One region of the Streptomyces sp. HNM0645 genome, then DNA from elsewhere that is predicted to be linked to it. Evidence: riboswitches for the same ligand, from Rfam matches in the RefSeq annotation. Region 1 holds a riboswitch; the other holds the start of a gene.
What was found. A riboswitch is a leader RNA that binds a small molecule or an ion and turns the genes downstream of it on or off. The one in region 1 is predicted to bind S-adenosylmethionine.

Region 1 (15,083 bases):
CCCTCCGGCTGGTCGCCGCCGACTACGGGAACGGCGCGGAGCACTCCTCGCGGAAGTACTGGGACGAACTCGCGGACCGGTTCGAGGCGGGCAACCCCGGCGTCACGGTCGACGTCGAGGTCCACTCCTGGAAGGACGTCGACCGCGAGGTCGCCGAGATGGTGGCCGGCGGCAACGCCCCGGACATCGCCCAGATCGGGGCCTACGCCGACTACGCCAACGAGAACAGGCTGTACCGTGTCGACGAACTCGTCACGATCCCCACGCAGGCCAACTTCCTGCCGGAGCTGAGCGAGGCGGGCCAGACCGGGCGGGTGCAGTACGGCCTGCCGTTCGCGGCCAGCACGCGGCTGCTGTTCTTCAACGAGAAGCTGTTCGCCGACGCCGGCGTCGAGGCCCCGGCAGACTGGCCGCAGCTGCGTGCCGCGGCGGAGCGGCTGAAGGCGCGCGGGGTGAAGTACCCCTTCGCCCTGCCGCTCGGCTCCGAGGAGTCCCAGGCCGAGACGATGATCTGGATGCTGAGCGGGGGCGGCGGCTACCGCGACCGCAACGGCGGCACCTACGACATCGACTCCAGGCAGAACGTCGCCACGTTCACCTGGCTGAAGGACAACCTCGTCACCCCCGGGCTCACCGGACCCGTCGCGCCCGGGAAACTCGACCGCGCCCATGCCTTCGAGGCGTTCACCCGCGGCGAGGTCGGCATGCTCAGCGGCCATCCCACCCTCATGCAGCAGGCCGAGAAGAAGGGCATCCGGGTCGGGATGGTCCCGATGCCCGGTGCGGACGGCAGGGCCCGGGCGTCGATGGGCGTGGCGGACTGGATGATGGCGTTCAAGCAGAACGGCCACCGCAAGGAGATCGGCCGCTTCCTCGACTTCGCCTACAGCGACACGAACGTCCTGGAGTTCTCCGAGCGCTACGACATCCTCCCGGTGACGGTGAGCGCGAGTGAGGCGATGGCGGCGGACGACAGGCACAAGCGCCTCTGGAAGTTCCTCGAGGCGCTGCCGACGTCCGAGCTGTACCCGTCCGGCGAGACGTCCTGGGCGAAGGTCAGCGCGAGTGTGAAGCGGAACATCGGCGACGCCGTCGCGCCGCAGGGAGACCCGGCGGCGGTGCTGAGCCGGATCGCCGACGACGCGGCGCAGGCGGAGAGCGAGACGGACGCGGAATAGCGCGGGCGGTCTTCCGGGCCGCGTCCCGGCCCTCGTCCGCGGTCGGAGGTCTCGGGGCGGCGGCGGGGCGTTGCGGTCGGCACCCCCCGGGTTCCGCTCGGCGAACGGGGTGGGGAGAGCGGGGCTTTAGGGACGGGCCCGGTCTCCGATCCGGGGCAGGTCCCGGGCGGGACACGTGCCGCGTCGCGCCCCTGCCGGCGCCGGGCGTGCGCCCGGCGCGTAGAGGTCTGGCCGGAATCACCCGTTCGCCCGGCGCACTGCGCTGTCCGGGGGGACGGTTATGTTGCTGATATGACCGACGACCTCGACGACCTCCCCGCGCGAGACCGCGCCGTGCTCGCCTTCGAGCGGGCGTCGTGGGCCGGGCCCGGCGCCAAGGAGCGGGCGATACGGGAAGAGCTCGGCATCTCCCCCACCCGCTACTACCAGTTCCTCAACGCCCTTCTGGACGACCCGCGCGCCCTCGCCCACGACCCCGTGACGGTGAACCGCCTGCGGCGGGTCCGGGAAGCGCAGCGGGCGCGGCGGTGACGCGCCGGGGAGTGCGCCGCGCGCCGTAGCTGAGCGGGAGCCGCGTCGATAGGGTCGGACCATGGGCAGCTACTCCAACGCACTGCCGGAACCGACCACAGCCGCCGGCCGTGAGGGGCTCGCCGCGGTCCTCGAACGGCCCTCGGAGAGCGTGGTCGCACTGGACTTCGACGGGACGCTGGCGGAGATCGTCCCGGATCCCGAGCAGGCGAGGGCTCATCCCTCGACGGTGCCCGCGCTGGCGCGACTCGCGCCGCTCGTGAGGTCGGTCGTCGTGGTGACCGGCCGGCCTGCCGGGGTCGCCGTCCGGTACGGCGGGTTCGCCGGCGTCGAGGGTCTGGAACACCTCGTCGTCCTGGGGCACTACGGTGCCGAGCGGTGGGACGCCGTCAGCGGCACCGTCCACGCCCAGCCCGAGCACCCGGGCGTCGCCGCGGTACGGGCCGGGCTGCCCGGCCTCCTCGACTCGATGGGGGTGTGGCGGGGCACCTGGATCGAGGAGAAGGGCCGCGCGGTCGCCGTGCACACCCGCCGCGCCGACGACCCGCAGGCCGCCTTCGAGGCGCTGCGCGAGCCGATCGCCGATCTCGCCGCGCGTCACGGACTGATCGTCGAACCGGGCCGCCTCGTCCTCGAAGTGCGCCCGCCGGGCGTCGACAAGGGCATCGCCCTCGCCGAGTACGTCCGCGAGGTGAACGCCTCCGCGGTGGTCTACGCCGGCGACGACCTCGGTGATCTGGCCGCCTACGCGGCCGTGGAGAAGCTCCGTTCGGACGGAGTGCCCGGACTGCTCCTCTGCAGCGGCGGCGAGGTCCCCGAACTCGCCGAGCGCGCCGACCTCCCGCTGCCGGGCCCCGCCGCCGTCGTCGGGTTCCTCGCCGCCCTGGCGGACCGCATCGAGCAGCGCGCCTAGTGCTGTGACCGGAAGGGTTCACCGGCTCGCGGCGCCCGGCACGGTACCTCGCGGGCGGTGTCGGAGGCGCCCGAGTACGCCCGGTACGAGGGCGATCCTCCGTCTTGCGATGCACCGCACCGTACGCCGCGAGCTTCCCGGCAAACCTTTCCGGCCACAGCACTAGGTCGGCCCGTGCCGACCTCGGCGGACGCGGCACCGGTCGCATGCCCGGGCGGACGGCGTCCGGCGCGGGCCCGGTCGGGCCCGTGCGGCAGGGCGAAGCCCGGAACGCGCACCGGCGTGTGCGTGCCCGGTACGCGGGGGGCGTGCGCGTGCGGAAGCGCCGCTCGCCACCGGGAGGCCGGGCGCACCCGCCCCGTGTCAGTCCGCCTCCGTGACGCCCTCGTCCAGCGCCTCCAGCGTGTGCAGCTGGTCCAGGAACCACTGCTGCGGTGGCAGCGCGGTCGCCGCCGCAGCCAGGCGCTTGCTGCGCTCCGCGCGTTCGGCGTCCGGCATGGACAGCGCCCGGTGGAGCGCGTCGGCCGTGCCCGTCACGTCGTACGGGTTCACCACCAGCGCGTCGTCGCCGAGTTCCGCGTACGCGCCCGCCTCGCGCGACAGCACCAGTGCGCAGCCCGCCTCGGAGACGACGGGGATCTCCTTGGCGACGAGGTTCATCCCGTCGCGGATGGGGTTCACGAGGGCGACGTCCGCCATTCGGTACGCCGCCAGCGAGCGGGCGAAGTCGTCCTTGACGTGCAGGAGCACCGGGGTCCAGCCGGGCGTCCCGTACCGGGCGTTGATCTCCTCAGCGACCCGGGAGACCTCGGCCGTGTAGTCGCGGTACACGGCCAGGTCCTGGCGCGAGGGATAGGCGAAGGCGATGTGCACGACCCGCTCGCGCCATTCCGGCCGTTCGTCCAGCAGCGTGCGGTACGCGAGCAGTCCGCGCACGATGTTCTTGGACAGCTCGGTCCGGTCCACGCGCACGATCGTCTTCCGGCGGCCCGGTCCGCGCTCGTCGCCGCCGATCTGCTCGCGCAGTGCGGCCATGCGCTCGTCCACGTCCGGCCTGCGCGAACGCTCCCGCAGGAAGTCCGCGTCGGCGCCCAGGCCGTGCACCCCGAGCTCGGTCCGCCGCCGGCGGTGCCCCCGCAGCCGGTACTCGAGGCTGGGCGGCCCGTCCTTCGGCCAGTGCGGGTCCACGTCGTGGTCGGCCAGGACCCGGCGGCAGCAGTCCTGGAAGGCGCCGAGCCACCGCTGGGTCAGGAACCCCAGCCGGTTCGCCCCGAGCATCCCGAGGAGCAACTGCTCGGCGATGTCGTCCGGGAGCATCCGGAAGTAGTCCGGCGGGGCCCACGGAGTGTGCGAGAAGTGGCCGATGCGCAGATCGGGCCGCAGGTCCCGGAGCATGCCCGGTACCAGGGCGAGGTGGTAGTCCTGCACCAGTACGGCCGCGTCCGGGGCGGCCGACTCGGCCAGGGCCTGCGCGAAGGCCTGGTTGTACGCCTCGTACGCCACCCACTGGCGCCGGAACTCGGCGTCGAAGACGGGCTCCAGCGGTGTCTGGTACAGCATGTGGTGGACGAACCACAGGACCGAGTTCGCGATGCCGTTGTACGCGTCGGCGTGTACGGCGGCGTCGATGTCCAGCATCCGCACGCCCGGTTCGCCGACCCCGCGCCGTACCGCCTCGCGGTCCCCGTCGCCGAGTGCGGAGCACACCCACAGGGCGTCCGCCTCGGGGCCGATGGCCGACAGCCCGGACACCAGTCCGCCGCCGCCGCGCCGTGCGTCGAGCGTGCCGTCCTCCCGGAAGGCGTACGTGACGGGGCCCCGGTTGGAGGCGACGAGAACTCGTGCGGCGTGCCCGTGCTCAGAGACCATGTCGCGAAACCTAGCCCTTCCTGGAACCGCTCAAACGTACGGCGGACTCCGTGGCCGGAGACCGCCGGAGATCGTCGGAGACCTGCCCACGATCGTTGGAGGCGCAGCCGGTGACCGGCTGCGCGCCGACCCGGGCGACCACCGGGGACCGGGCTCGGGACACGTGACGCCCCGGTCCGGGTTGTCGGTCGGCCCGGGCCGCCTGCCGCCCGGCTGGGACCGCCGTTCCGGCGCGGTCACTCGCCGTCCCGGACCCGCCACCCCGGCCGGGGACCGTCGCGCGCGGTCCCGGACCGCCCGCCCGCCCGGTCACGGGCCGTCCCCCCGGCGACGGCCCGAGACCGGTGGCGCGCACCCGGTCAATGGTTTCCCCGGTCGCGCGTGGCCGCGAGCGCGATGGCGCCGGCGGCCGAGAGCGCCAGGGCCACTCCGCCGAGCAGCCAGAGCCGCTCGCTGTCGTGGCCGGCCGCCGCGATCTGGCCGACGGCCCCGCTGCCGCTGCCGTGGGCCGGGGCACCGGCCTGTCCGGCGCCCGCCGCGTTGCCGGGGCCGCCGGGGGCAGGCGGCACGCCCGGCCCGCCCCGGGCGCCGCCCTCGGCGTCCTCCTCCAGACCGTCCTCATGGCGCTGTTCGAGGCTGTGGTCGTGACTCTCCTCGTCGCCGCGGTCGGTCCGGGGAGCCCCGAGCTCCCCGACCTCCTCGGCCACGGGCGCCGCCGTGCACCGGGCGTCCCTGGTGCCGGTGGCGCAGTTGGACCGCGGGGACTGGACCTCCAGGCCGCCGCCGAGCTGCCCGTCGCCGCCGTCGCCGCCGTCCTCGCCGCCCACGGTGACCGAGTAGGTTACGGTCGCCGTTTTCCCGGCCGGGATGGCACCCGAGTACGAGAGCACGGGCTCGGCGTACACCACCCGGCCGAGGGTGGTCCGGGCGTTGCGGTCGTAGACGGCGTCGTCGAGGGTGCCGCCGAGATCGTCGGTGAAGCGCACGTCGGGGAGGTCCCGCTCGCCGTTGTTCGTCGCCCTGATGGTGAACGTGAGGGTGTCCCCGAGGGCGACCCTCTTCGCCGACGCAGTCTTGGTGATCTCCAGATCGGGGGCCGGCGCCGACAGGGCGGCAGCCGCCGGCACGAAGCCCGTCGTGACGGCCGCGGCACCCGCGGTGACCGCCAGGGCCCCGAGGAACCGGGGCCGATCGCCTCTGCTGCGCCCGCGGTCCCTCGTCAGGTCCTGGCCGGACACGGCCCGAACGGAACGGAAGACCCGAGCACGCTGTGAACTCGAATTGCCCATAAGTCCGAAATGTAGGCAATCATTCCGGCTGGGCCGTGTTACGCCGCGCCCGTGTTGCGCCGCCCCGCCCGGCTCGCGTACTCGGCGATGTCCGCCATCGGCGGACGCTCCTCCGTGTCCACCGCGTGCGTCCTCGGGACGAAACCGCCCTCGCCGCGCTCGAACTGGGTCAGTGCCGGGCGGACCAGGTGCCCGCGCGAAAGGCGCAGCTGGGCCGTGCGGTAGATCGCCGCCGCCATCCGGCCCAGCGCCTGCCCGTCCTGGTGGCGGTGCAGCCGCACGCCTACGTCCACCTGCGCCAGCGCGTCCAGGCCCACCGTGTGCAGCGCGTCCACCAGCAGGCCCAGCTCCACCCCGTAGCCGACCGGGAAGGGCAGCCGCTCCAGCAGCGAGCGCCGCGCCGCGTACTCCCCGCCGAGCGGCTGGACGAATCCCGCGAGCTGCGGCCAGTGCAGATTGAGCAGGGGGCGCGCCACCAGCTCGGTCACCCTCCCGCCCTGGCCGGGTGCGTCACCGAGCGGCCGGTCGTACATCGCCTTGACGAACTGCACCTCGGGGTCGGTCAGCAGCGGTCCGACGGTCCCGGACACGAAGTCCGCCGAGAACTCCTTCAGGTCGGCGTCCACGAAGCAGACGACGTCGCCGACGGTCGCCAGGAGGGAGCGCCACAGCACCTCGCCCTTGCCGGGCACGGCCGGGACGCGCGGGAGTATCGCGTCCCGGTGCACCACCCGGGCGCCTGCGCGTGCGGCGACCTCGGCGGTGCGGTCCGTCGACCCCGAGTCGACGACGACCAGCTCGTCCACGAGCGGCACCGCGTCGGTCATCAGGTCGCGCCGGATCACGGCGACGATCTCCCCGACCGTCGCCTCCTCGTTCAGTGCGGGGAGCACCACGCTGACCGTGGTGTCCTGCTTGGCGGACAGCAGCCGGTCCAGTGGGCGGTCCGCCATCGACCAGGACCGCCGGGCCAGCCAGCGCTCCACCTCTTCCAGCACGTGATCTCCATCTCGCGGATCGGACGACCATCTCAAGCGTCCGGGGGTTCGGTTACAGTCTTGAACAACGCGGACCGCCGATGCATGTCGGGGTCGCCGCGCCGAGACAATCGAATCGAGACAATCGAATACCGCTCATCCAGAGGGGCAGAGGGACACGGCCCGTTGAAGCCCCGGCAACCCTCCAGCCGATCTCGCCGCCCATCGCGGCCGAGGCTCACGGCTAGGGAAGGTGCCAATTCCGTCTCGCGGTGAAACGCACCGCGGGGAAGATGAGGAGAAAGGGCCTCGCCTCCATGGCTGTGCAGACTGTTGCCACCACCGATTCTGCCGACACCGTCGATCTGGGCCCCGCCTCCGGGCTCTCCTGCCGCGAGTGCGGCGAGCGCTTCGCCCTCGGTCCGATCTTCGCCTGCGAAGCCTGTTTCGGGCCGCTCGAAGTCGCGTACGACCTGCCGAGCGGCGACGCCGAGGAACTGCGCAAGCGGATCGAGAGCGGTCCGGAGAACATCTGGCGCTACGCGCCGCTGCTGCCCGTGCCCGCCGACGTGGCGAGCAAGCCGAACCTGAACCCTGGCTTCACCAAGCTCGTCCAGGCCGACAACCTCGCCCGCGAGCTCGGCGTCACCGGCGGACTCTGGGTCAAGGACGACTCCGGCAACCCGACCCACTCCTTCAAGGACCGGGTCGTCGCCCAGGCGATCGAGGCCGCCCGGGCCTTCGGCTTCACGACCCTCTCCTGCTCCTCCACCGGCAACCTGGCCGGTGCCGTCGGCGCCGCGGCCGCGCGCGCCGGCTTCCGCTCGTGCGTGTTCATCCCGCACGACCTGGAGCAGGGCAAGGTCGTCATGGCCGCCGTCTACGGCGGAGAGCTGGTCGGCATCGAGGGCAACTACGACGACGTCAACCGCTTCTGCTCCGAGCTCATCGGCGACCCGGCGGGCGAGGGCTGGGGCTTCGTCAACGTCAACCTCCGCCCGTACTACGCCGAGGGCTCCAAGACGCTGGCGTACGAGATCTGCGAGCAGCTCGGCTGGCGGCTGCCGGACCAGATCGTCATCCCGATCGCCTCCGGCTCCCAGCTCACCAAGATCGACAAGGGGCTCCAGGAGCTGATCAGGCTGGGTCTGGTCGAGGACCGGCCCTACAAGATCTTCGGCGCCCAGGCCGAGGGCTGCTCCCCGGTGTCCGTGGCGTTCAAGGCCGGCCACGAGGTGGTCAGGCCGCAGAAGCCGGACACCATCGCCAAGTCCCTGGCGATCGGCAACCCGGCGGACGGTCCGTACGTGCTCGACATCTGCCGGCGCACCGGCGGTGCCGTCGAGGACGTCACCGACGAGGAGATCGTGGACGCGATCAAGCTGCTGGCCCGCACCGAGGGCATCTTCACCGAGACCGCGGGCGGTACGACCCTCGGTGTGGCGAAGAAGCTGATCGAGGCCGGAGTGATCGACCCGGCCCTCACGACGGTGGTCGTCAACACGGGTGACGGCCTCAAGACCCTCGACGCGGTGGCCCCGACCACGGGTATGTCCGCAGTCATCCGCCCGAACCTGGACTCCTTCCGAGAGGCTGGCCTCGCATGAGCGTCAACGTCCGCATCCCCACCATCCTCCGCACCTACACGGGCGGCCGGGCCGAGGTCCCGGCCGAGGGCGCCACCCTCGCCGAGGTCATCGCCGACCTGGAGAAGAACCACACGGGCATCGCGGCCCGGGTCCTGGACGACCAGGGCAAGCTGCGCCGTTTCGTGAACGTGTACGTCAACGACGACGACGTGCGTTTCGAGCAGGGCCTGGAGACGGCGACGCCGGACGGTGCCGGGGTGTCGATCATCCCCGCGGTGGCAGGCGGCTGATCGCCACGCAGAGTCAGCAGAAGCGCCCCCTCCGCAAGCTCGGCGGAGGGGGCGTTTCTGCATGGTTGAGCGCGATAGAGTTGGGGAAGCCCCCTCCGCTGCGTGTGCCAGGCGCATATGAGAATGCGGTCGCGCACGACAAGAAACAGCCAAAGTGTTCGAGCGTGATGCGCAATAAGTGCGCTTTGCCCGGCCCGACTTGCCCGGGAACGCTCACATTTCTGCTAATTCATCCTTTCGGTCCTGCCCGGAATTCTCGTCCGATTGACCTGTTGCAGACGGCAGTTGGACAGATACATTCAGCCGCGGTCGACGCGTTCCGGCGCACATCCATGGGTCATCCGTATGCCCCTCCGGGCACCGGGGGACTCCGCTGGGTGAGGTCTGACCCGGGTCCGCGAAGTGCGGTCCTGTGCAAGGGCCAGTAATAGGGGAGTTAGGCATGGCTCAGGGCACCGTCAAGTGGTTCAACGCGGAGAAGGGGTATGGCTTCATCGCGGTCGACGGTGGTGCGGATGTTTTCGTCCACTACAGCGCGATCCAGATGGACGGATACCGCACCCTGGAGGAGGGTCAGCGAGTCGAGTTCGAGATCTCGCAGGGCCAGAAGGGGCCGCAGGCGGACATGGTCCGCGTAGCCGGCTGAGCGCCGACTGACTGCAGCAACGTGACGGAGGGTCCGTGCCAGGGGCGCGGACCCTCCGTCGTGTCCGGGGCCGCTTCCGCCGCGGCCGTGTCCGGGGCCGCCTTCCGCCGCGGCCGCACCGCTCGCCGCCGTGCGCGGGTCATGGTTCCGGGTCGGGCCGGACCGCTCGCCGCCGTGCGCGGGGTCGCGACCTGCGACGTGTGCGGGCCGAGGCTGCGCCGGGTCCGGGTCCGGACCCATCCGCCGTGTCCTGATGGACGCCCGAGTCGCGGTCGCGCCTTGCACTCGCCGGGTCCGAGTGCTAATCATTGGCGTTAGCACTCTACGAGTGAGAGTGACAACGAAGGACCGGGTCGGTGAGGCCCGCAGGCCGGGTGGGGCAAGGAACCACAAGGCGTGCAGGCCGTCCGTCGCGGGCACCAGCGCGGTCCGGAGCAATCCACCCCAGTCCGGGAGGACCACTTCACATGGCCAAGATCATCGCGTTCGACGAGGAGGCACGGCGCGGTCTCGAGCGCGGGATGAACCAGCTCGCCGACGCCGTCAAGGTCACCCTTGGCCCCAAGGGCCGGAACGTCGTCCTCGAGAAGAAGTGGGGCGCCCCCACGATCACCAACGACGGTGTCTCCATCGCCAAGGAGATCGAGCTCGAGGACCCGTACGAGAAGATCGGCGCCGAGCTGGTCAAGGAAGTCGCCAAGAAGACGGACGACGTCGCCGGTGACGGTACGACCACCGCGACCGTCCTCGCTCAGGCGCTGGTCCGCGAGGGCCTGCGCAACGTGGCCGCCGGCGCCAACCCGATGGCCCTGAAGCGCGGTATCGAGAAGGCCGTCGAGGCCGTCTCCGGTGCCCTGCTCGACCAGGCCAAGGAGGTCGAGACCAAGGAGCAGATCGCCTCCACCGCCTCCATCTCCGCCGCCGACACCCAGATCGGCGAGCTCATCGCCGAGGCGATGGACAAGGTCGGCAAGGAAGGCGTCATCACCGTCGAGGAGTCCCAGACCTTCGGTCTGGAGCTGGAGCTCACCGAGGGCATGCGCTTCGACAAGGGCTACATCTCGGCCTACTTCGCGACCGACATGGAGCGCATGGAGGCCGGCCTCGAGGACCCGTACATCCTCATCTACAACGGCAAGGTCTCCTCGGTGAAGGACCTCCTCCCGCTGCTGGAGAAGGTCATGCAGTCGGGCAAGCCGCTGCTGATCATCGCCGAGGACGTCGAGGGCGAGGCCCTGTCGACCCTGGTCGTCAACAAGATCCGCGGCACCTTCAAGTCCGTCGCTGTCAAGGCTCCGGGCTTCGGCGACCGCCGCAAGGCCATGCTCGGCGACATCGCCATCCTCACCGGTGGCACGGTCATCTCCGAGGAGGTCGGCCTCAAGCTCGAGAACGCGGGCCTGGACCTGCTGGGCCGCGCCCGCAAGGTCGTCATCACCAAGGACGAGACCACGATCGTCGACGGTGCCGGCGAGAGCGACCAGGTCCAGGGCCGGGTCAACCAGATCCGTGCCGAGATCGAGAACTCCGACTCGGACTACGACCGCGAGAAGCTGCAGGAGCGCCTCGCGAAGCTGGCCGGCGGCGTGGCCGTCATCAAGGCCGGCGCCGCGACCGAGGTCGAGCTCAAGGAGCGCAAGCACCGCATCGAGGACGCCGTCCGCAACGCGAAGGCGGCCGTCGAGGAGGGTATCGTCGCCGGTGGTGGCGTGGCCCTGCTCCAGGCCTCCCAGGTCTTCGAGAAGCTCGAGCTCGACGGTGACGAGGCCACCGGTGCCGCCGCTGTGAAGCTGGCCCTGGAGGCCCCGCTGAAGCAGATCGCCGTCAACGCCGGCCTCGAGGGCGGCGTCGTGGTGGAGAAGGTGCGCAACCTGACCCCGGGCCACGGCCTGAACGCCGCGACCGGCGAGTACGTCGACCTCATCGCCGAGGGCATCATCGACCCGGCCAAGGTGACGCGTTCCGCGCTGCAGAACGCCGCGTCGATCGCCGCGCTGTTCCTCACCACCGAGGCCGTCATCGCCGACAAGCCGGAGAAGGCCGCCGCGGCCGCTCCGGGCGGCATGCCGGGCGGTGACATGGACTTCTGATCGACCCGAAGGTCGATCCGCCGTCCTGAACCGAGGGCGGCACCCCACCCGGGGTGCCGCCCTCGGCCTTTGCGCCCCGGCGCGGCGGACGGCGCGTGCGTACGATCGCGTGCCGGGCGGGGCCCGCTACAGCGGCCCCAGGTGGAGCGTGAACCACGTCGTCTTGCCGTCGTCCGTCGAGCGGACGCCCCAGCTGCCCGCCAGCGTCTCGACGAGGATCAGGCCCCGCCCCGACTCGTCGTCGGCGGCAGCCAGCCGGGGCTGGGGCGGATGGTGGCTGTGGTCGCTCACCTCCACGGTGAGCTCGGTGCTGTTGCGCCGCATCAGCAGGCGCACCGGCCCCTCTCCGTGCTGGATCGCGTTGGTGACCACCTCGGACACCAGCAGCTGTGCGTCGTCGGAGACCTGGGCGCAGCCCCAGTCGACCAGGGACTTGGCGAGGAAGGCCCGGGCCTGCGACACCGACGACGGGGCCGCCGGGAGTTCCGTCGCCGCCGTGGCCAGCGGGGCCGCCGGCAACTGGGCCACGAGCAGGGTCACGTCGTCGTGGTGGTGCTCGGTGGCGGGCAGCACCGACGCCAGCACCCGGTCCACCACCGTCTCCAGGTCGTGCGCCGAGGCGAACGCCAGATCGAGCGCGTCGATGAGCGCGTCGAGCTGCTCCTCGATGTCTCCCGCCGGTGTCTCTATCAGACCGTCGGTGAAGAGGATCAGACTCGACCCGGGAGCGACCGCCACCGTCGTCTGCTGGTGCAGATGGTCCCCCACGCCCAGGGGCACGCTGACCGGCGCCTCCAGGGACCGTACGCCCCCGCCCGGCTCCGCGACGAGAGCCGGCAGATGCCCGGCCGAGCAGATGGTCACCTCTCCCGCGTCCGGCGCCACGATCAGGTAGCAGCAGGTCACCAGCTGGTCGGGCCCGTCGAGCTCGGCGACGATCGAGTCGAGCGCGTGCATCAACTGCCGCGGCTGCATACCCGTCTTGGCGAGGGCGTGGGCCGCGGACCGCAGTTGCCCCATGATGGCGGCCGCCTCCAGGCCGCGCCCCATGACGTCACCGATGAGGATGCCGACCCGTCCGGCACCGAGTGGTACGAGGTCGAACCAGTCGCCGCCGACGCCCGCGCCCTGGGTGGCGGGCAGATAGCGGCTCGCGGTGTCCAGGCCGCGCACGGCCGGTGGCGTGCCCATCAGACTGCGCTGCAGGGTCAGGGCGACGTGCCGCTGCTGCTCGTACAGGGCCTGGAAGCGTTCCTCGGCGGCTTTTCGTTCGCTGACGTCGCGTACGGCGGCTGAGACGAGGAGTCCGTCGGTGGTTTCGAGGGGGCTGAGGCTGATTTCGACGGGGAATTCGGTGCCGTCCTTGCGGAGGCCGTGGAGTTCGAGTCCGGCGCCCATGGGGCGGACCTGGCGGTTGTGGGTGTATCCGTTGCGGTGTGCGGCGTGGTGGTTGCGGAAGCGGTTGGGGACGAGGATTTCGACGGGGCGGCCGAGGAGTTCGTCGCGTCGGTAGCCGAAGAGGGCTTCGGTCTGGGCGTTGACGAGGCGGATGGTTCCGCTGTCGTCGACGATGACCATGGCGTCCGGCGCCGCCTCCAGCAGTCCCCGGAAGCGTTCCTCGGCGGAACCCGCGCGAGCCCCCGGGCGCGGGATCGTCCGGCAGTGACAGCCTCCGGCGGCACCGGTGTCTAGATCGGACTCCGATGCGACCGCCGTGGTGATGCCTTCCATGCTTGCCTCCCGGACGGATTCTGCCCATAGCCGTGACCGCGGCAGCGGTATTCGGACATCTCACCGCAACGCCTTACGGCATACCCGGAAAGTCCGATTCTGACCGGTGATGACGATTGCGGAGCGGGAAATGGAATCGCACGCTCAGTGGTGGGGGCCCTCCGGGAGCACGCCACAGGGCCGTCCCGACCGTGTCCGCCCCAAACCCTGTCCGCCCCGACCGCGTCCGCCTCCCGTCCGGACGGCGGCTCGCCGGGTCCAGGACTCCCGCCCGGTGGCGGCGGGGGGCGGCGGGAAGCTGAAGAGGTGCGGACGGATGTGCACGCCCATCTGTGGAGCGAGGACTACCTCCGCCTCCTCGAGTCCTACGGACGGGACGACACCGGTACGCAGAGGGGCCTGGGGGCGGGGGACAGCCCGGCGGAACTCGACGCGCGGTTCGCGATGAACGACGCCGCAGGCATCGACCACCAGATCCTTTCGGTCTCCCCGCAGACGCCGTACTTCCCGGACGAGACCGAGGCCGTCACGGCCGCCCGCCTGGCCAACGACCACTACGCGGAAGTCGTACGCGCCCGCCCGGACCGCTTCTCCGCCTTCGCCGCACTGCCGCTCCCGCACCTGGACGCCTCGCTGGAAGAACTGACCCGCGCCCTCGACCAGTTGGGGATGGCGGGCGCCGGGCTGACGACGTCGGTACTCGGCCGGAGTCTCGGCGACCCGGCCTTCCGGCCGCTCCTCGAGGAGTTGGACCACCGGGACTCGGTGCTGAGCCTTCACCCGGCCGGCCGGGACGCGGGCTCACCGCTCATCGCACGGAACCGGATGCGATGGATGGTGGGCGCGCCGACGGAGGACACGATCTGCGCGATGCACCTGATCCTCGAAGGCGTCCCGATCCGCTTCCCGGGGCTGCGGATCGTCCACGCGCACCTCGGCGGAGCCCTGCCGCTGCTGCTGCCGCGCGCCGACGACCACGTACCGCGGGAGGCGCCCGACGTCATCGAGCTGCCGACGTCCGCCGCCCGCCGGATGTCCTACGACACCGTCGCCCACGGCCACGCGCCCGCCCTGCGCGCGGCGGTCGACTCGTACGGCGCGGACCGGCTGGTGCTGGGCACGGACTTCCCCTACCAGACCGGGGACAAGCTGCGCCTGGCCGTCACCTTCGTCGAGGGGACGCTCGCCCCCGAGGAGGCGGAGCACGTCCTTGAGGCCGGAACCGGCCTGCTGCCGGCCGAGAGCCCCGCCCGGCTCGGCGGCGGGGCCGGGCGGCACGTCAGCCGGCGTAGTCCTTGAGCTTCTCGGTGTCGAGGGTGATACCGACGGGGGAGGGGGGAGCGACCGTCTCACCGTACTTGTACGACCGGCACAACCGGTACGTGTCGCCGTCCGGCTCGCTGTGGACGAGGAGGCTGTCGGTGTCCCGATCGACGAGGAGGTGGACGGGGATTCCGGCGGTGGCGTAGGCCACGCGCTGGTCGTCGTGGTCGCGACGACGGGTGCCGGAGTCGTGTGAGGTGACTTCCGCGACCATGAGGACGCCCTCCGGGTGCGTCCATTCGCCACGACCGGCGAAGTAGCCGACCGGGGCGAGGGTTCCATCGGGTCTGGCGCGGCCGGCTCGGTACGTCGGGATCACCAGGCCCTGGTCGGAGTACAGGTTCGAGGACCCGGAGGACAGGAGGCGCCGGGCGCGGCTCGGGAGGGAGCTTCGCGTCCGTAGCCGGGGCGGGCCATCGGGTGCGGAGCGGCGTGCGCGGGCAGGGAGGGGGCACTGAACTGGCTGTCAGCCATCCGGATCGCCTCTTCGATCTAGGTGGTCAAGCCCCCGCTGGTGTTGGCGCACCTGACGGGGGCTGTTCGGTTCCGGACACGCTAAAGGATCGGGACCCTCCGTAGCTAAATGATCGCGAACAGTCAACACACGGGGAGGGTGGGCGGGTTGGGGCCCTTCACCATTCCTTGTCCAGAGCGCTC
Region 2 (15,083 bases), on a different contig from region 1:
CGGCGACCAACACCACGATCCTGGTGCTCTCCTCCCTCACCTGCCAGCTCGGCGTCTTCGCCGCCGAGCGCGGTGACGTGAAGAAGCTCCGCACCTGGTTCGTGATCACGTTCGTGATGGGTGCGATCTTCATCGGCGGCCAGGTGTTCGAGTACACCGAGCTGGTCAAGCACGAGGGCCTCTCGCTCTCGTCGGACCCGTACGGCTCGGTCTTCTACCTGACCACCGGCTTCCACGGTCTGCACGTGACGGGCGGTCTCATCGCCTTCCTGCTCGTTCTCGGCAGGACGTACGCGGCCCGGAGGTTCACCCACGAGCAGGCAACCGCCGCCATCGTCGTGTCCTACTACTGGCACTTCGTCGATGTCGTCTGGATCGGCCTCTTCGCCACGATCTACATGATCAAGTAGCCGGGCTCCGTACCCGCACACATTCCAGAAGCATCGACGCAGAAGATCCTGACACCGGGGTAATCCGTGAAAAAGCTCTCCGCACGACGACGCCATCCGCTGGCGGCGGTCGTCGTCCTACTCCTCGCGCTGGCGGCCACTGGGGGGCTGTACGCCGCGTTCGCGCCCGCGGACAGGGCGCAGGCCGATGAAACCGCCCAGTCACTCGCCATCGAGGAGGGCAAGAAGCTCTACACCGTCGGCTGCGCCAGCTGCCACGGAACCGGCGGTCAGGGCACCTCAGACGGGCCGTCCCTGATCGGCGTGGGTTCTGCCGCCGTGGACTTCCAGGTCGGCACCGGCCGTATGCCCGCCCAGCAGCCGGGCGCCCAGGTGCCGAAGAAGCCGAACATCTACTCGCAGGCCGAGATCGACCAGCTCGCGGCGTACATCGCCTCCCTGGGCCCGGGCCCGGTCACGCCGACCGAGAAGCAGTACAACCCCGAGGGTGCGAACATCGCCCGAGGCGGTGACCTGTTCCGCACCAACTGCGCCCAGTGCCACAACTTCACGGGTGAGGGCGGTGCGCTGACGCACGGCAAGTACGCCCCGAACCTGGAGGGCGTGAGCCCGAAGCACATCTACGAGGCCATGCAGACCGGCCCGCAGAACATGCCGTCCTTCCCCGACACGACGATGCCGGAGCAGGAGAAGCGCGACATCATCGCGTACATCCAGACGGTGAACAGCGGCGAGTCGGAGACCCCGGGCGGACTGAGCCTCGGTGGGCTCGGACCCGTCAGCGAGGGATTGTTCGCATGGGTGTTCGGTCTGGGTGCGCTGATCGCCACCGCCATCTGGGTCGCGGCCCACACCGCTAAGGCCAAGAAGTCATGAGTAGCCAAGACATTCCCGAAGAGACCCTGCCCTCCGAGCAGGAGCACGCGCACGGCGCCGTGGCGACGAAGGACCCCTTCGCCGACCCGGGCCTCCCGGCCCACCGGCCGCGGATCCAGGACATCGACGAGCGGGCCGCCAAGCGGTCCGAGCGTACGGTCGCCCTGCTGTTCACCGTGTCGATGCTCGCGACGATCGCGTTCATCGCCTCGTACGTGATCTTCCCGGTTGACAAGATCGTCTACATCTGGCCGTTCGGTCACGTCAGCGCGCTGAACTTCTCGCTGGGCGTGACGCTCGGTGTCGCCCTGTTCTGCATCGGCGCGGGCGCGGTCCACTGGGCCCGCACCCTGATGTCCGACCAGGAGCTGGTGGACGAGCGTCACCCGATCGAGGCCGCGCCGGAGGTCAAGGCCAAGGTCCTGGCCGACTTCGCCGCGGGTGCGGAGGAGTCCGGCTTCGGCCGGCGCAAACTGATCCGCAACACCCTCTTCGGCGCGCTGGCCATGGTGCCGCTGTCCGGTGTGGTGCTGCTGCGCGACCTCGGTCCGCTGCCGGAGGACAAGCTCCGCCACACGCTGTGGGCCAAGGGCAAGCAGCTCATCAACATGAACACGCACGAGCCGCTGCGTCCCGAGGACGTGGCCGTGGGTTCGCTGACCTTCGCCATGCCCGAGGGTCTGACCGAGCACGACCACAGCTTCCAGACCGAGATCGCCAAGGCCGCCCTGATGATCGTCCGGATCCAGCCGGAGGACATCAAGGACAAGCGCGAGCTCGAGTGGTCCCACGAGGGCATCGTCGCGTTCTCGAAGATCTGCACCCACGTCGGCTGCCCGATCTCCCTGTACGAGCAGCAGACGCACCACGTGCTCTGCCCGTGCCACCAGTCCACTTTCGACCTCTCCGACGGCGCCCGCGTCATCTTCGGCCCGGCCGGTCACGCCCTTCCGCAGCTGCGGATCGGTGTGAATGACGAAGGCTTCCTCCAAGCGCTCGGCGACTTCGACGAGCCCGTCGGTCCTGCTTTCTGGGAGCGCGGATGAGCACTGCAACTGACAAGAGGAAGGCTCCGGCCGGCGAGCGCGTCGCCGACTGGGCCGACGGCCGGCTGGGGATCTACTCCCTCGCCAAGGCCAACATGCGCAAGATCTTCCCGGACCACTGGTCCTTCATGCTGGGTGAGGTCGCGCTCTACAGCTTCATCATCATCATCCTCACGGGTGTGTACCTGACGCTGTTCTTCCACCCGTCGATGAACGAGGTGGAGTACCACGGCAGTTACGTCCCGATGCAGGGCGTGCTGATGTCGGAGGCGTACGCCTCGACCCTGGACATCAGCTTCGACGTCCGCGGCGGTCTGCTGATCCGGCAGATCCACCACTGGGCGGCACTGATCTTCCTCGCGGCCATGATGGTCCACATGATGCGCGTCTTCTTCACGGGCGCGTTCCGCAAGCCGCGCGAGATCAACTGGCTGTTCGGCTTCCTGCTCTTCGTCCTGGGCATGTTCACCGGGTTCACCGGTTACTCGCTCCCGGACGACCTGCTCTCCGGCACCGGTGTCCGCTTCATGCAGGGCGCGATCCTGTCCGTGCCGATCGTCGGTACGTACCTGTCGATGTTCCTGTTCGGCGGGGAGTTCCCCGGCGGCGACATCGTGGCCCGGTTCTACTCGATCCACATCCTGCTGCTGCCGGGCATCATGCTCGGCCTGCTGGTGGCGCACCTGATCCTGGTCTTCTACCACAAGCACACGCAGTTCGCGGGTCCCGGCCGGACCAACAACAACGTGGTCGGCATGCCGCTGCTGCCGATCTACATGGCCAAGGCCGGCGGCTTCTTCTTCCTGGTCTTCGGCGTCATCGCGGTCATCTCGGCGATCGCCACGATCAACCCGATCTGGGCGCTCGGCCCGTACCGGCCGGACCTGGTGTCCACGGGCGCCCAGCCCGACTGGTACATGGGCTTCTCCGAGGGTCTGATCCGCGTGATGCCCGGCTGGGAGATCAACCTCTGGGGCCACACCCTGGTCCTGGGCGTCTTCATCCCGCTGGTGATCTTCCCGCTGGTGCTGGCGTCCATCGCGGTCTACCCGTTCATCGAGTCCTGGGTCACCGGGGACAAGCGCGAGCACCACATCCTGGACCGCCCGCGCAACGCCCCGACCCGTACCGCCTTCGGTGTGGCCTGGCTGACCTGGTACTTCGTGCTGCTGATCGGTGGTGGAAACGACCTCTGGGCGACCCACTTCCATCTGTCGATCAACTCGATCACCTGGTTCGTCCGGATCTTCTTCTTCGCCGGACCGGTCCTGGCCTTCGTCATCACCAAGCGGATCTGCATGGGTCTGCAGCGGCGCGACAAGGACAAGGTGCTGCACGGACGCGAGTCCGGCATCATCAAGCGCCTGCCGCACGGTGAGTTCGTCGAGGTCCACGAGCCGCTGACGCAGGAGGCCCTGCACACGCTCACCGCCCACCAGCAGTACACGCCGGTCGAGATCGGCCCGACGGTCGACGAGAACGGCGTGGAGCGGAAGGTCTCGCGCACCGAGAAGCTCCGGGCGCGGCTCAGCAAGGCGTACTACGGCAAGGACAACCAGGTCGCGAAGCCGACCGTCGAGGAGTACAAGGAGATCACCAGCGGCCACGGCCACCACTGATCCCCTTCGCTGATCGCAGCGATCGCCACGGCCGGGTGACCACCCGGCGACCGCCAGGCGGAGAGCCCCGTCCATCCGATGGACGGGGCTCTCCGCCGTCCCGGGGCTCGATAGGGTGGGGGCATTCCCATCCGGACGGACCCAGGAGCGACCATGAGCGCTGTGACCCCCGCAGGTGGATCCACCGCGGCGGGCCTTTCCTGGCCCGAGGTGCTGGACTCCCTGCTGTACGGCCGTGACCAGAGCGCGGAGGCGACCGCCTGGGCCATGGACCGCATCCTGCGGGGCGAGGCGACCGACGCGCAGATCGCGGGCTTCGCCGTGGCTCTGCGGGCCAAGGGCGAGACCGTCGAGGAGATCTCCGGGCTCGTGCGGACGATGTACGAGCACGCCCGGACGATAGAGGTGCCCGGTGACACGGTCGACATCGTGGGCACGGGCGGCGACGGCGCCAAGACCGTCAACATCTCCACCATGTCCGCGATCGTCGTGGCCGGCACCGGTGCGAAGGTGGTCAAGCACGGCAACCGGGCCGCGTCGAGCGCGAGCGGAGCCTCGGACGTCCTGGAGAAGCTCGGCGTCAATCTGGAGCTGACGCCGGAGCGGGTCGCCGCGGTCGCCGAGGAGGCGGGGATCACCTTCTGCTTCGCGGTGAAGTTCCACCCGGCGCTGCGGCACGTCGCCGCGGCCCGCAGGGAGCTCGGAATCCGTACGACTTTCAACTTCCTGGGTCCGCTGACCAACCCCGCTCGGGTGAGGGCCCAGGCCACCGGCGTCGCGGACGCCCGGATGGCCCCGATCATGGCCGGTGTGCTGGCCGCGCGGGGCTCCAGCGCGCTGGTCTTCCGCGGCGACGACGGCCTGGACGAGCTCACGACGACCGCGACCTCGCGGGTGTGGGCGGTCCGGGACGGTGCCGTGCACGAGGAGGCCTTCGACCCCCGGGACGTGGGCATCGAGCTGGTCCCGGTGGAGGCGCTGCGCGGCGCGGACGCCTCGTACAACGCGGATGTCGCCCGTCGGCTGCTCGCCGGGGAGACCGGGCCCGTGCGGGACGCGGTCCTGCTGAACTCGGCCGCGGCGCTGGTCGCGCTCGGCGGGGACGAGGGTGATCTCGTGGACCGGCTCAGGGCCGGAATGGCCCGGGCCGCGGAGTCCATCGACTCGGGGGGGGCGAAGCGGGCGCTGGACCGCTGGGTGGCGGCGAGCAACGCGTGACGTGACGCGGGGCGCAGTCCGGATGGCGGACCGCGCCTTGCGCACAGTGGGGCGTATGGCAGGATGCTTCCCAAGGTCATGAGTGACAGCGACTACGGCCCCGGCCCGCTGTCCGGCAACCCTCCGTCCGTGGCGGGGTGCCCCGGGTGAAGACCAGGCCGTGGGCAGCGAGGTCCACGGCAAGCGCGGACCCCGCGGACATCGGTGAATGTCGCAGCCCTGGGGTCCTGGTCCTCGAGGGAGCTGTCTCGTGAGCAAGCGAATGCGTTAGGGCCCCTCGGCCCCTTTTCCCCCTCCGTGCGCGCCTGTTGTGCCGTGCGTCGAGGCAGCACCCGTATACGGAGCGGCCGTTGCCGGCCGTCGTGCCGCCGTGCGGGTCCTTCACGCCCATTTCGCCCTTACCTGCCGGGAGATACCGCCATGTCCGTGCGCCCGCACACCGTCGAGACCGCCACCCCTGCCGCCGCCTCCGCCGCCTCCGCCGCCTCCGCCGTCACGTCCGCGGACGGCCCGGCCGGAGCCGTCGCGGCCGTCGCCCGAACCGCCGCCGGCGACCACGACCCCTGCTGCGGCGCCCCGCTGCCGGTGCTCGGCCGGGACGTCGCCGTGCCGCTCGTGACCGCCGGCGAAGTCACCTACGCCGCACTCGACTACGCGGCCAGCGCCCCGGCCCTGCAGCGCGTGTGGGACGACGTCGCCGCGTACGCCCCGTACTACGGCAGCGTCCACCGCGGAGCCGGGTACCTCTCGCAGTTGTCCACCGACCTGTTCGAGAACAGCCGGGCCACGGTCCACGAGTTCCTGGACTGCCGCGACGGCGACCAGGTCGTGTTCACCCGGTCGACGACCGACTCGCTGAACCTGCTGGCCGGCGCGCTCCCCGTCGGCTGCGAGGTCTTCGTCTTCGAGACCGAGCACCACGCCGCCCTGCTGCCGTGGGCGTGCGCCCGTGTGACGTACCTGAACGCCCCGCGCACCCCGGGCGAGGCGGTCCGGACGCTGGAGTCGGCGCTCGCCCGCCGCGACCCCTACGGCCCTGCCCTGGTCTGTGTGACCGGTGCGTCCAACGTGACCGGCGAGCTGTGGCCCGTACGGGAACTGGCCGCTGCGGCGCACGCCCACGGCGCGCGCATCGTCCTGGACGCCGCCCAGCTCGCCCCGCACCACCGCGTCTCCGTGCGGGACCTGGACGTCGACTGGGTCGCCTTCTCCGGGCACAAGCTGTACGCGCCGTTCGGCTCCGGTGTCCTCGCCGGGCGTGCGGACTGGCTGCAGGAGGCCGAGCCGTACCTCGCGGGCGGCGGCGCCTCGCGGAAGGTCTCGCGCCGCACCGACGGCGGCGTGGACGTCGAGTGGCACACCACCGCGGCCCGCCACGAGGCCGGCTCGCCGAACGTCATCGGCGCCTACGCGATCGCCTCCGCCTGCAGGGCTCTCACGGAGGCCGGCTTCGACGCCCTCGTCGAGCGCGAGCGGCACCTGATCGCGAAGGTCCGTGCGGGTCTCGCCCAAGTGCCCGAGGTCCGGGTGCTGTCGCTGTTCGGCGACGACTCCCCCCGGGTCGGCGTCATCTCCTTCGTGGTGGAGGGCTGGAACAGCTCGCACTTCGCGGCCGCGCTGTCCGCCGAGTACGGCATCGGCGTGCGCGACGGACTGTTCTGCGCCCACCCGCTGGTCCGTACGCTGCTGGGCGGTGACCCGCAGGAGGTCGGCGAGTGCGGTGCCCCGGAGGCCGGGCCGGGCGAGCGAAGCGAGGCGGGGGTCCACCCGGCCGAAGGCCGGGGGAGGCCGCTGAACGCGATCCGGGTCAGCTTCGGGGCCGGTACGCCGGACGAGCACGTGGAGCGGTTCGTGGGGGCGGTCACGGAACTGGTGCGCGACGGTGCGAGGTGGAACTACCGCACCGAGGACGGGCGTTGCGTTCCCGCCGTGTGAGCCGTGTGAGCCGTGTGAGCCGTGCGGGCCGGACGGGACGGCAGCGGGGCCTCTCCCGCGTCGGCGCCCGCCGGCCCGACCGCTCCGCGCGCCCCCGGCCGGCTCCGCACCGTCCAGCACGGGACGCCGGGCCCGAGCGGTCCGGCGGGCACCGGCCGACCCGGTGCCCGCGGCGCCGGGGACCCGAGTGCGCCCGTCGGCCTCCGGCCGGCCTCCGGCTCGCGCGGCGAGCTACGCGTCGAGTCCGATCGCGAACGCTGCCTCCAGGTCGTGCTGGGAGTACGTACGGAACGCGACATGGGTGTCGGTGGCCTCGACTCCGGGGATCTTGCTGATCCGCCCGGGGATCACATCGGCCAGGTCGTCGTGCTTCGCGACCCTGACCATGGCGATCAGGTCGTAGGTGCCGGTGACCGAGAAGACCTCGCTGACGCTGTCCAGGGAGGCGATCGACTCGGCGATCTCGGGAATGCGGTCCACGCTGGTCTTGATGAGCACGATCGCGGTGATCACGGCTGTCCTTCTCCCTCGGTGGCCGCTGCTGGGGGTTTCACTCTAGCGGCCTGTCGGAATCGGCCCCACGCGTAGAGGAACCCGATACCGAACCCCACCAGATGTGCCAGATACGCCACCCCGGGGCCCGTGGACGAGCTCTGCGCCTCCGCCAGCCACTGCAGCACGAACCAGAAGATCAGCACCATCCACGCGGGGAAGCGCAGCGGCAGGAAGAACAGGAAGGGATAGAGGCTTGTCACCCGCGTCCTCGGGAAGAGGCAGAGAAAGGCGCCCAGCACGCCCGAGATGGCTCCGGACGCCCCGACGAGCGTGTGGTCCGACTCGGCGTTGGCCGCCGCGTAGGCGAGGAGTGCCAGATAGCCGCACCCCAGGTAGAAGAGCGCGAACTCCGCGTGCCCCATGCGTTCCTCGACCATGGCGCCGAAGACATGGAGGAAGAGCATGTTGCCCAGCAGATGGAGCCAGCTGCCGTGTACGAAGAGTGCGGTCAGCGGGGTGAGCAGGGCCCTCGGGGAGCCCTGCAGCAGTTCGCTCGGGATCACGCCCCAGCGTTCGAAGTGGACGGCCTGGGCGGTGAGCAGGGTGTCCCCGGTGCCGTACGACGGGTTGAGCCCGGAGACCGGACCGACGACGAACAGGAGGCAGCACATGCCGATCGCTCCGTAGGTCACCACCGGGCCGGTCGTCACGCCCCGTACCGCCGTCCACCGATCGATCATGCCCAGAGCATGGCGTACCGGGACCGATGCGGGCAGACCGCCTCGCCGTGTCGCGGCGGACCCGTGAGGTCGTAGGGTTACGGGCAGTACGCACGAGGAGACGAGGACGGCCGATGACGACGGTACCCATGCCCACGGAGACCACCCGGTGGCGCTGCACCCTGTGCGGCAATCTCACCCGTTTCGACGTGACCCGGTCCTCCAAGGTCGTCGAGTACGTCCATCTGGATCTGGCGGGGGAGCCCAAGGTGGAGGAGCGCGATGTGGTGAGTGAGACCATCGAGGCGGTCCGCTGCCGCTGGTGCAACGCCGTGGACCAGATCGAACTGGTGGACAGGCCGGGCAGCGGCTCCTGACGGAGCGGTGCGACCCGCGGGAAGACAGTGGGGTGACGGATCGTGGAGCAGCCCGAGAGCGGCGCCGGGCCGGCCGGTGCCGGCGACGCCGCCGAGGCGCTCGACCGCCCGCTGCCGGAAGGCGTGCGGCGACGGGTCGTCGCACTGGTCTCGGACGCCTTCGGCGGGCTGAGCATCACCGAACTCCCCGCCCAGTTGAGGCAGTACGCCCGGTTCACCCCGACCCGCCGGGCGAAGTACGCGGGCAACGCCATGGCCGCGGTTCTGGAGGGCGACCCCGTCTTCCGGCAGCGCATCGGTGAACGGCTCCGCGACTCCCAGCCCGAGCTCGCCTCCGCGCTGGAGTCCGGGACGCCTCCCGCGGCCGCCGACCCCGTCGACGTGGCGGCGGCCGCCTATGTGCTGCGGCCGGCCGGCTGGGGCAAGCTGGTGGCCGCCGCCGGCGAGGAGGCCCAGCGGGTCGACGCCGAGCGCGCGGACGATGAGAGCAGGCGCGAGCTGCAGCGGCTCCGCGAGGAGCTGGACCGGCTGAAGGCGCAGCACAAGGCCGAGACCGAGCGGCTGCGCACCGAGCTGGACGCGGCCCGCAAGGAGTCGGACGCGCTGCACCGCAAGCTGCGCAGTGCCCAGAGCGACGTCAAGCGCGCCGAGGCGGCCGTGCGCCGCGGCAACGCGGAGCACGAGGGCGCCAGGGCAGAGGCGCACGCGCAGGTCTCCGCGGCCGAGAGCGAGGCGCGCCGGCTCAAGGCCAGGCTCGCCGAGGCGGAGGCCGCGGTCGAGGCGAGCCGCAAGGCCGCCCGCGAGGGCCGGTCGATCGAGGACATGCGGGTGCGGCTGCTGCTGGACACCGTGCTGGACGCGGCTTCCGGGCTGCGCCGCGAACTGGCCCTGCCACCCGCCTCCGTGCACCCGGCCGACACCGTCGACGCCGTGGAGCCCGGCCGGATGAGCCCCAAGGACATCGCGGCGCGCGCACTGTCCGAGACCGACCCGGCGATGCTGGACCAGTTGCTGGCGCTGCCCCAGGTCCATCTGCTCGTTGACGGGTACAACGTCACGAAGACCGGCTATCCGACGATGCCGCTGGAGAAGCAGCGGCTGCGGCTGCTCGGCGGACTCGCGATGCTGGCCGCGCAGACCGGCGCCGAGATCACCTGCGTCTTCGACGGTGCCGAACTCGCCGCGCCGGTGCTGCTGGCGCCCCCGCGCGGGGTGCGGGTGCTGTTCTCCAAGCCCGGTGTGACCGCGGACGAGCTGATCCGTCAGCTGGTCCGGGCCGAGCCGCCGGGCCGGCCCGTGGTCGTGGTCTCCACGGACCGCGAGGTCGCCGACGGGGTGGCGAAGGCCGGGGCGAGGCCGGTCGCGTCCGCGATGCTGCTGAAGCGGCTTTCGCGTGTCTAGTGTGACTCGTAACTCCTGGGCTTAATGCCCGATTTCGCGGAACGTACCGTCAAGTCGCCGCTACTGCCCGTGGGGTGCGTGTAAAGAATGCGCTCCGTGGGCCAGATTTTTCTCATGAGGATTTGAAGTGATCACAGGAAGGTCACTAGGGTCAGGCCTCGAACCTTCGCGCGGTTGATCGTCCATCCGGGATGACAGCGAAGGAACCGCCGATTTCGCGCAGTTCATCCCTTTTTCGCGGGGGAGTCGAGTGTGCGCGAAGCCGGGGATCCCCCCACGGCCCGGCAGGCGGCTCGAGGAAGAAGGAGCTCGCCTTCGTGGCGTCCCACCGTCGTCCCAAGCAGCCGAGCCGCACCCGTGTGACCGTGCTCACCGCGACCGCCGCCGCGGCCGTCGCCCTCACCTCGCAGGCCGCCCAGGCCGCTCCGGCCAAGCCGAGCAAGGACGAGGTCAAGGCCAAGGTCGACGCCCTCTACCACGAGGCGGAGAAGGCCACCGAGGACCACAGCCTGGCCAAGGAGCAGCAGACCAAGCTCCAGAAGGAGATCGACGCGATCCAGGACCGCGTCGCCCGTGGGCAGGACGAGCTCAACACCATGCGGGACAAGCTGGGTTCGGTGGCCAGCGCCCAGTACCGCTCCGGCGGCATAGACCCGTCCGTCCAGCTCTTCCTCTCCGGTGACCCGGACACGTACCTGGACAAGGCGTCCGCGATGGACCAGCTCGGCGCCAAGCAGGCGACCGCGCTGGAGGACATCCAGTCAAAGCAGCGCGACCTCGCCCAGCAGCGCGCCGAGGCCACCCGCAAGCTCGGTGACCTCGAGGACGTCCGCAAGACGCTCGGCGAGAAGAAGGCCAAGATCCAGGGCAAGCTCTCCGAGGCCCAGAAGCTCCTCAACACCCTGACCGCCGCCGAGCGGGCGAAGCTGCAGGAGGAGGAGGAGCGCGCCAGCCGTGCCGCGGGTGAGCGCGTGAACCTCGGCAACGAGGTGCCGGCCTCCCAGCGCGGTGCCGCCGCGCTGAACGCCGCCGCCACCCAGCTGGGCAAGCCGTACGTCTCCGGCGCCGAGGGCCCCAACTCCTACGACTGCTCGGGGCTGACCCAGTGGGCGTACCGCCAGGCCGGCGTGAGCCTCACCCGGACCACCTACACCCAGCAGAACGACGGTGTGAAGATCGGCCGCAGCCAGCTCAAGCCGGGCGACCTGGTCTTCTTCAACAGCCTTTCGCACGTGGGTCTGTACGCGGGCAACAACCAGATCCTGCACGCCCCGAAGCCCGGCACCGTCGTCCGCTACGAGTCCATGGACTACATGGGCACCTTCCAGTTCGGCGTCCGGATCTGACGCCCCACCAACCGGCGCCCGATCGGGCGAATTGCGGTATGCGCCGCTGACGGTGCGCCCCGCCGGTGACCTGTGGTCTCCCGCGGGGCGTCACTGTATGTGCTCGATGCGGCTTTTGGCCGTCCCCCTCCCTCGCCGTTACTGTCTGCCGCGCAGCAGCCGCTCAGGCTGCGTCCAGCGGAAGGGAGTACGGCTCCTGTGGCGTCCCATCGCCGACCCTCAGCGTCCGGTTTCGACCGGGGTGCCCGGGTCACCCTCCTTTCAGCCGCGGCGGCGACCGCCGCGGCCGCGCTCGGTACCGCACCGGCCGGAGCCGACCCGTCCGGCGGTCCCGCCGCCACCCGCGCCCAGGTCGACCGGCTGTACGAGCAGGCCGAGAAGGCGACGGAGCAGTACAACAAGGCGGGCGAGCACGCCGACGAACTGCGCGCTCAGGTGGCCCGGGCCCAGGACCGGGCGGCCCGCGGCCAGGAGGCCGTCAACCGGATGCGGGACGCGCTCGGTTCCGTGGCCGGGGCCCAGTACCGCTCCGGCGGGGTGGACCCGGCGCTCGCCCTAATGCTCTCCGGCGATCCCGACACGTACCTCGACCGGGCGGCGGTGCTGGACCGGTTCGGCGACCGGGAGGCGACCGTGCTGAGCGACCTCCGGCGGGCCCAGCGGCGCCTCGGCCAGGAGCGTTCCGAAGCCGCCCGGAAACTGGCCGAACTGGAGCGCACCAGGACCGCCCTGGCCCGCCACAAGCGGACCGTCGAGGCCAAGCTCGCGTCGGCCGAGCGGCTGCTGGCCTCGCTGCCGGCGTCGGAGCGGGCTGCCTACGACCGGGCGTCCCGCTCCGGCCGCGGCGTCCCCGACCTGTCGGGCGGGGCGGGCCCCTCGTCCGCGCGTGCGGGCGCGGCGGTGGCGGCCGCGCAGAGCGCCGTCGGCAGACCGTACGTCTGGGGCGCCAACGGACCGAACGGCTTCGACTGCTCCGGCCTCACCCAGTGGTCCTACGCCCAGGCCGGCGTCGGGCTGCCCCGCACCTCCCAGGCGCAGCGGTACGCAGGACGGCAGGTCCCGCTGTCCCAGGCGAGGCCCGGTGACCTGGTCACGTACCGCTCCGACGCCAGTCACGTGGCCATGTACGTCGGCAACGGGCAGGTCGTCCACGCGCCCTACCCCGGGGCGGCGGTGCGCTACGACCCGGTGGGGATGATGCCGATCGCCTCGGTGACCCGGCCCTGAGCGGGGCGGGTCCCGCCGGACCGGCGCTGAGCGGGACGGGTCCTGCCGGGAAACGGGACTCCCCCGGCCCGCTCCCCGACGGGCCGCGGCCCCTCCCCGGACCGCCCGGGACCGGGTCGGCCCGCTCCACGGTTCGCCTACGATCGGCAGGGTGGCCGATCAGGGGTTCTTCGGGCGGACGGCGGGATGGCGGCGCGGGGCGGCGCTCGTCCTGACCGGGCTCCTCCTGGCCGGGTCCCTGGTGACGGGCGGCTGCGCCGACGCACCGCGGCGGGACACCACCGGGCGCGACGTCCAGCGCACGCTCGACGCCCGCGCCGCCGCGGTGCTCCGCCACGACGAGGCGGGCTATCTGGCGGCCCTCGACCCCTCCGCCCGGCAGCTGAAGGCGGCGGCGCGTGCGGAGTTCGCGAACCTCGCCGAGGTGCCGCTGAGTTCCTGGGAGTACCGGCTCACCGGCGTACGGCGCTCCGGCGTCCGGGCCACGGCCGACGTCGAGCTGCGCTACCGGCTCGACGGCTACGACCCCTCGCCGGTGACCGCCGAGCGCCGCCTGGAACTGGCGGAGCGGAACGGCCGCTGGCACATCACCGCCGACCGCCCCGGCCGCGGCGGCGGACAGCAGCTGTGGCAGCAGGGCGACATCGAGGTGGTGCGCGGCACCCACAGCCTGGTCCTCGGCGTCGGTCAGGAGCCGGCGTGGCTCCGGCGGATCGCGTCGGACGCCGACCGGGCCGTCCCCGCCGTCTCGGCCGCGTGGGGCGGGGCCTGGGCGGGGCGGGTGGTGGTCGTGGTACCCGCCTCGCTGGACGCCATGGGACGTCTGCTGGGCGCGCCCGCCGCGGAGTACCGGGGCATCGCGGCGGTCACCACGGGCAGAGCGGCCGCCCCCGACAAGGGCGGCGGCCCGGCACCCGCGGACCGGGTGACCGTCAACCCCGAGGCGTACGAAGTGCTCGGTGATCTCGGCCGACGCGTCGTCCTCACCCATGAGACCGCGCACGTGGCCACCCGTGCGCACACCTCGGCCGCCACCCCGCTCTGGCTCTCCGAGGGCTTCGCCGACTGGGCCGCCTACCGCGGCACCGGCCGCGACCCCCGTCGGGCGGCACCGGAACTGCGCCGCGCGGTCCTCCGCGGCGAGCTCCCCGCGGCTCTCCCCACCGACGCCGACTTCCGCTTCGGCGGTGACGCCCGGGCGCTGGGTCGCGCCTACGAGGGCGGCTGGCTGGCCTGCGAGCTGATCGCCGACCGCTGGGGCGAGGAGCGGCTGCGCGCGTTCTACCGGACGGTGGGTGCCTCCGGGGAGCGCGACGGGGCGGTGGAGTCGGCGCTCGACGAGGTGCTGGGCACGAGCCCTGAACGCTTCACGGCGGACTGGCGGGAGTACGTGCGCGAGCGGCTGGAGTGAGGTCTGCGGTGCGCCGGGGCGGCGGGGCCGACGAGGTCCCGCCGGGGTGCACGGGCCCGGAATCCGGGGAGCGTACCCGCGCCTGGGGCCGGGGCCGTACCCGTGCGGCGTCAGGAACCGACGGCGGCCCTGTCGCTGTCGCGGTCGGAACGAGCCGGCAGCGCCCGCCTGCGCCGTCGCGCCGGGACCGTGCTCGTCCAGAGGCGGCGGCACGCCAGCAGCGCGGCCGCGACCAGGAGGCCGTTGCGGGCCGCGAGGACCGCGATCCCCTCGGGGTCGCTCGCGACCACCTTGTCGAACCAGACGGGGAACTCCAGGAAGGTGAGCCCCGTCGCCACCAGCACCAGCAGGCTCGGCAGGGCCATCCGGCTCGACCGGAAGGCGAGACAGACCGCGGCCAGTCCGAGCAGCCAGATCAGGTACTGGGGGCTGATCACTCGGCTCGTGGTCGTGAAGAGGAGCACCGCTGTGAACGCCGCGTCCGCCGGCGTCGCGGCGGAGAACTCCGACGCCCGCAGCCGCCACACCGCCAGCCAGCCGAAAGCCGCTGCCGTGAGACCCAGCGCCACGCCGCTGACCAGGGGGACGTACGGGCCGAGGAACTCGACCGAACCGTAGTTCAGCAGGACCTGCCCCTCCCAGCCGAAGTGCCGTGCCACGTGGAATACCAGCGCGCCCAGCGACTCGACCTCGGTGCCCCGGTCCCGCTGGAAGCCCAGGAACGCCAGGGCCCCGGGCATCGACACGGTGAGGACCAGCAGCAGGGACGCCGCCGTGACCGTCGCGGCGATCCAGGCCCGTCTCTGCCGCAGCCCGGTCAGCAGCAGCACCGGCCACACCTTCAGCATCGCCCCGAACCCGGCCAGCGCCCCGGCGATCCCGGGTCGGCGGGCGGCGGCCAAGAGCGCGGCGACCGCGACCGCGGTCACCATCAGGTCGTAGCGGGCGTACGCCGTCGGACCCAGCAGCGGCACCCCCGCGATCCAGAACCACATCCCCCTCG

Region 2: another riboswitch for S-adenosylmethionine. It lies ahead of QMZ92_RS32080 (aminotransferase class V-fold PLP-dependent enzyme); the one in region 1 lies ahead of thrC (threonine synthase).

What each region holds. Positions count from the first base shown of each region.
Region 1 covers NZ_JASHLT010000038.1:55,165-70,247, forward strand. Annotated here, with positions in the region: gene QMZ92_RS24550 (ABC transporter substrate-binding protein) at 1-1,178, shown strand, start outside; gene QMZ92_RS24555 (DUF3263 domain-containing protein) at 1,470-1,709, shown strand; gene otsB (trehalose-phosphatase) at 1,771-2,622, shown strand; gene QMZ92_RS24565 (alpha,alpha-trehalose-phosphate synthase (UDP-forming)) at 2,986-4,491, opposite strand; gene QMZ92_RS24570 (DUF11 domain-containing protein) at 4,851-5,729, opposite strand; gene QMZ92_RS24575 (glucosyl-3-phosphoglycerate synthase) at 5,819-6,778, opposite strand; SAM riboswitch class I at 6,911-7,057, shown strand; gene thrC (threonine synthase) at 7,075-8,364, shown strand; gene QMZ92_RS24585 (MoaD/ThiS family protein) at 8,361-8,636, shown strand; gene QMZ92_RS24590 (cold-shock protein) at 9,079-9,282, shown strand; gene groL (chaperonin GroEL) at 9,750-11,372, shown strand; gene QMZ92_RS24600 (ATP-binding SpoIIE family protein phosphatase) at 11,499-13,103, opposite strand; gene QMZ92_RS24605 (amidohydrolase family protein) at 13,410-14,402, shown strand; gene QMZ92_RS24610 (Uma2 family endonuclease) at 14,383-14,787, opposite strand.
Region 2 covers NZ_JASHLT010000063.1:17,248-32,330, reverse strand. Annotated here, with positions in the region: gene ctaE (aa3-type cytochrome oxidase subunit III) at 1-410, shown strand, start outside; gene qcrC (cytochrome bc1 complex diheme cytochrome c subunit) at 477-1,286, shown strand; gene qcrA (cytochrome bc1 complex Rieske iron-sulfur subunit) at 1,283-2,332, shown strand; gene qcrB (cytochrome bc1 complex cytochrome b subunit) at 2,329-3,951, shown strand; gene trpD (anthranilate phosphoribosyltransferase) at 4,105-5,169, shown strand; SAM riboswitch class IV at 5,244-5,361, shown strand; gene QMZ92_RS32080 (aminotransferase class V-fold PLP-dependent enzyme) at 5,590-7,104, shown strand; gene QMZ92_RS32075 (Lrp/AsnC family transcriptional regulator) at 7,336-7,617, opposite strand; gene QMZ92_RS32070 (rhomboid family intramembrane serine protease) at 7,614-8,339, opposite strand; gene QMZ92_RS32065 (hypothetical protein) at 8,453-8,695, shown strand; gene QMZ92_RS32060 (NYN domain-containing protein) at 8,738-10,096, shown strand; gene QMZ92_RS32055 (C40 family peptidase) at 10,414-11,442, shown strand; gene QMZ92_RS32050 (C40 family peptidase) at 11,641-12,669, shown strand; gene QMZ92_RS32045 (hypothetical protein) at 12,821-14,080, shown strand; gene QMZ92_RS32040 (glycosyltransferase 87 family protein) at 14,191-15,083, opposite strand, start outside.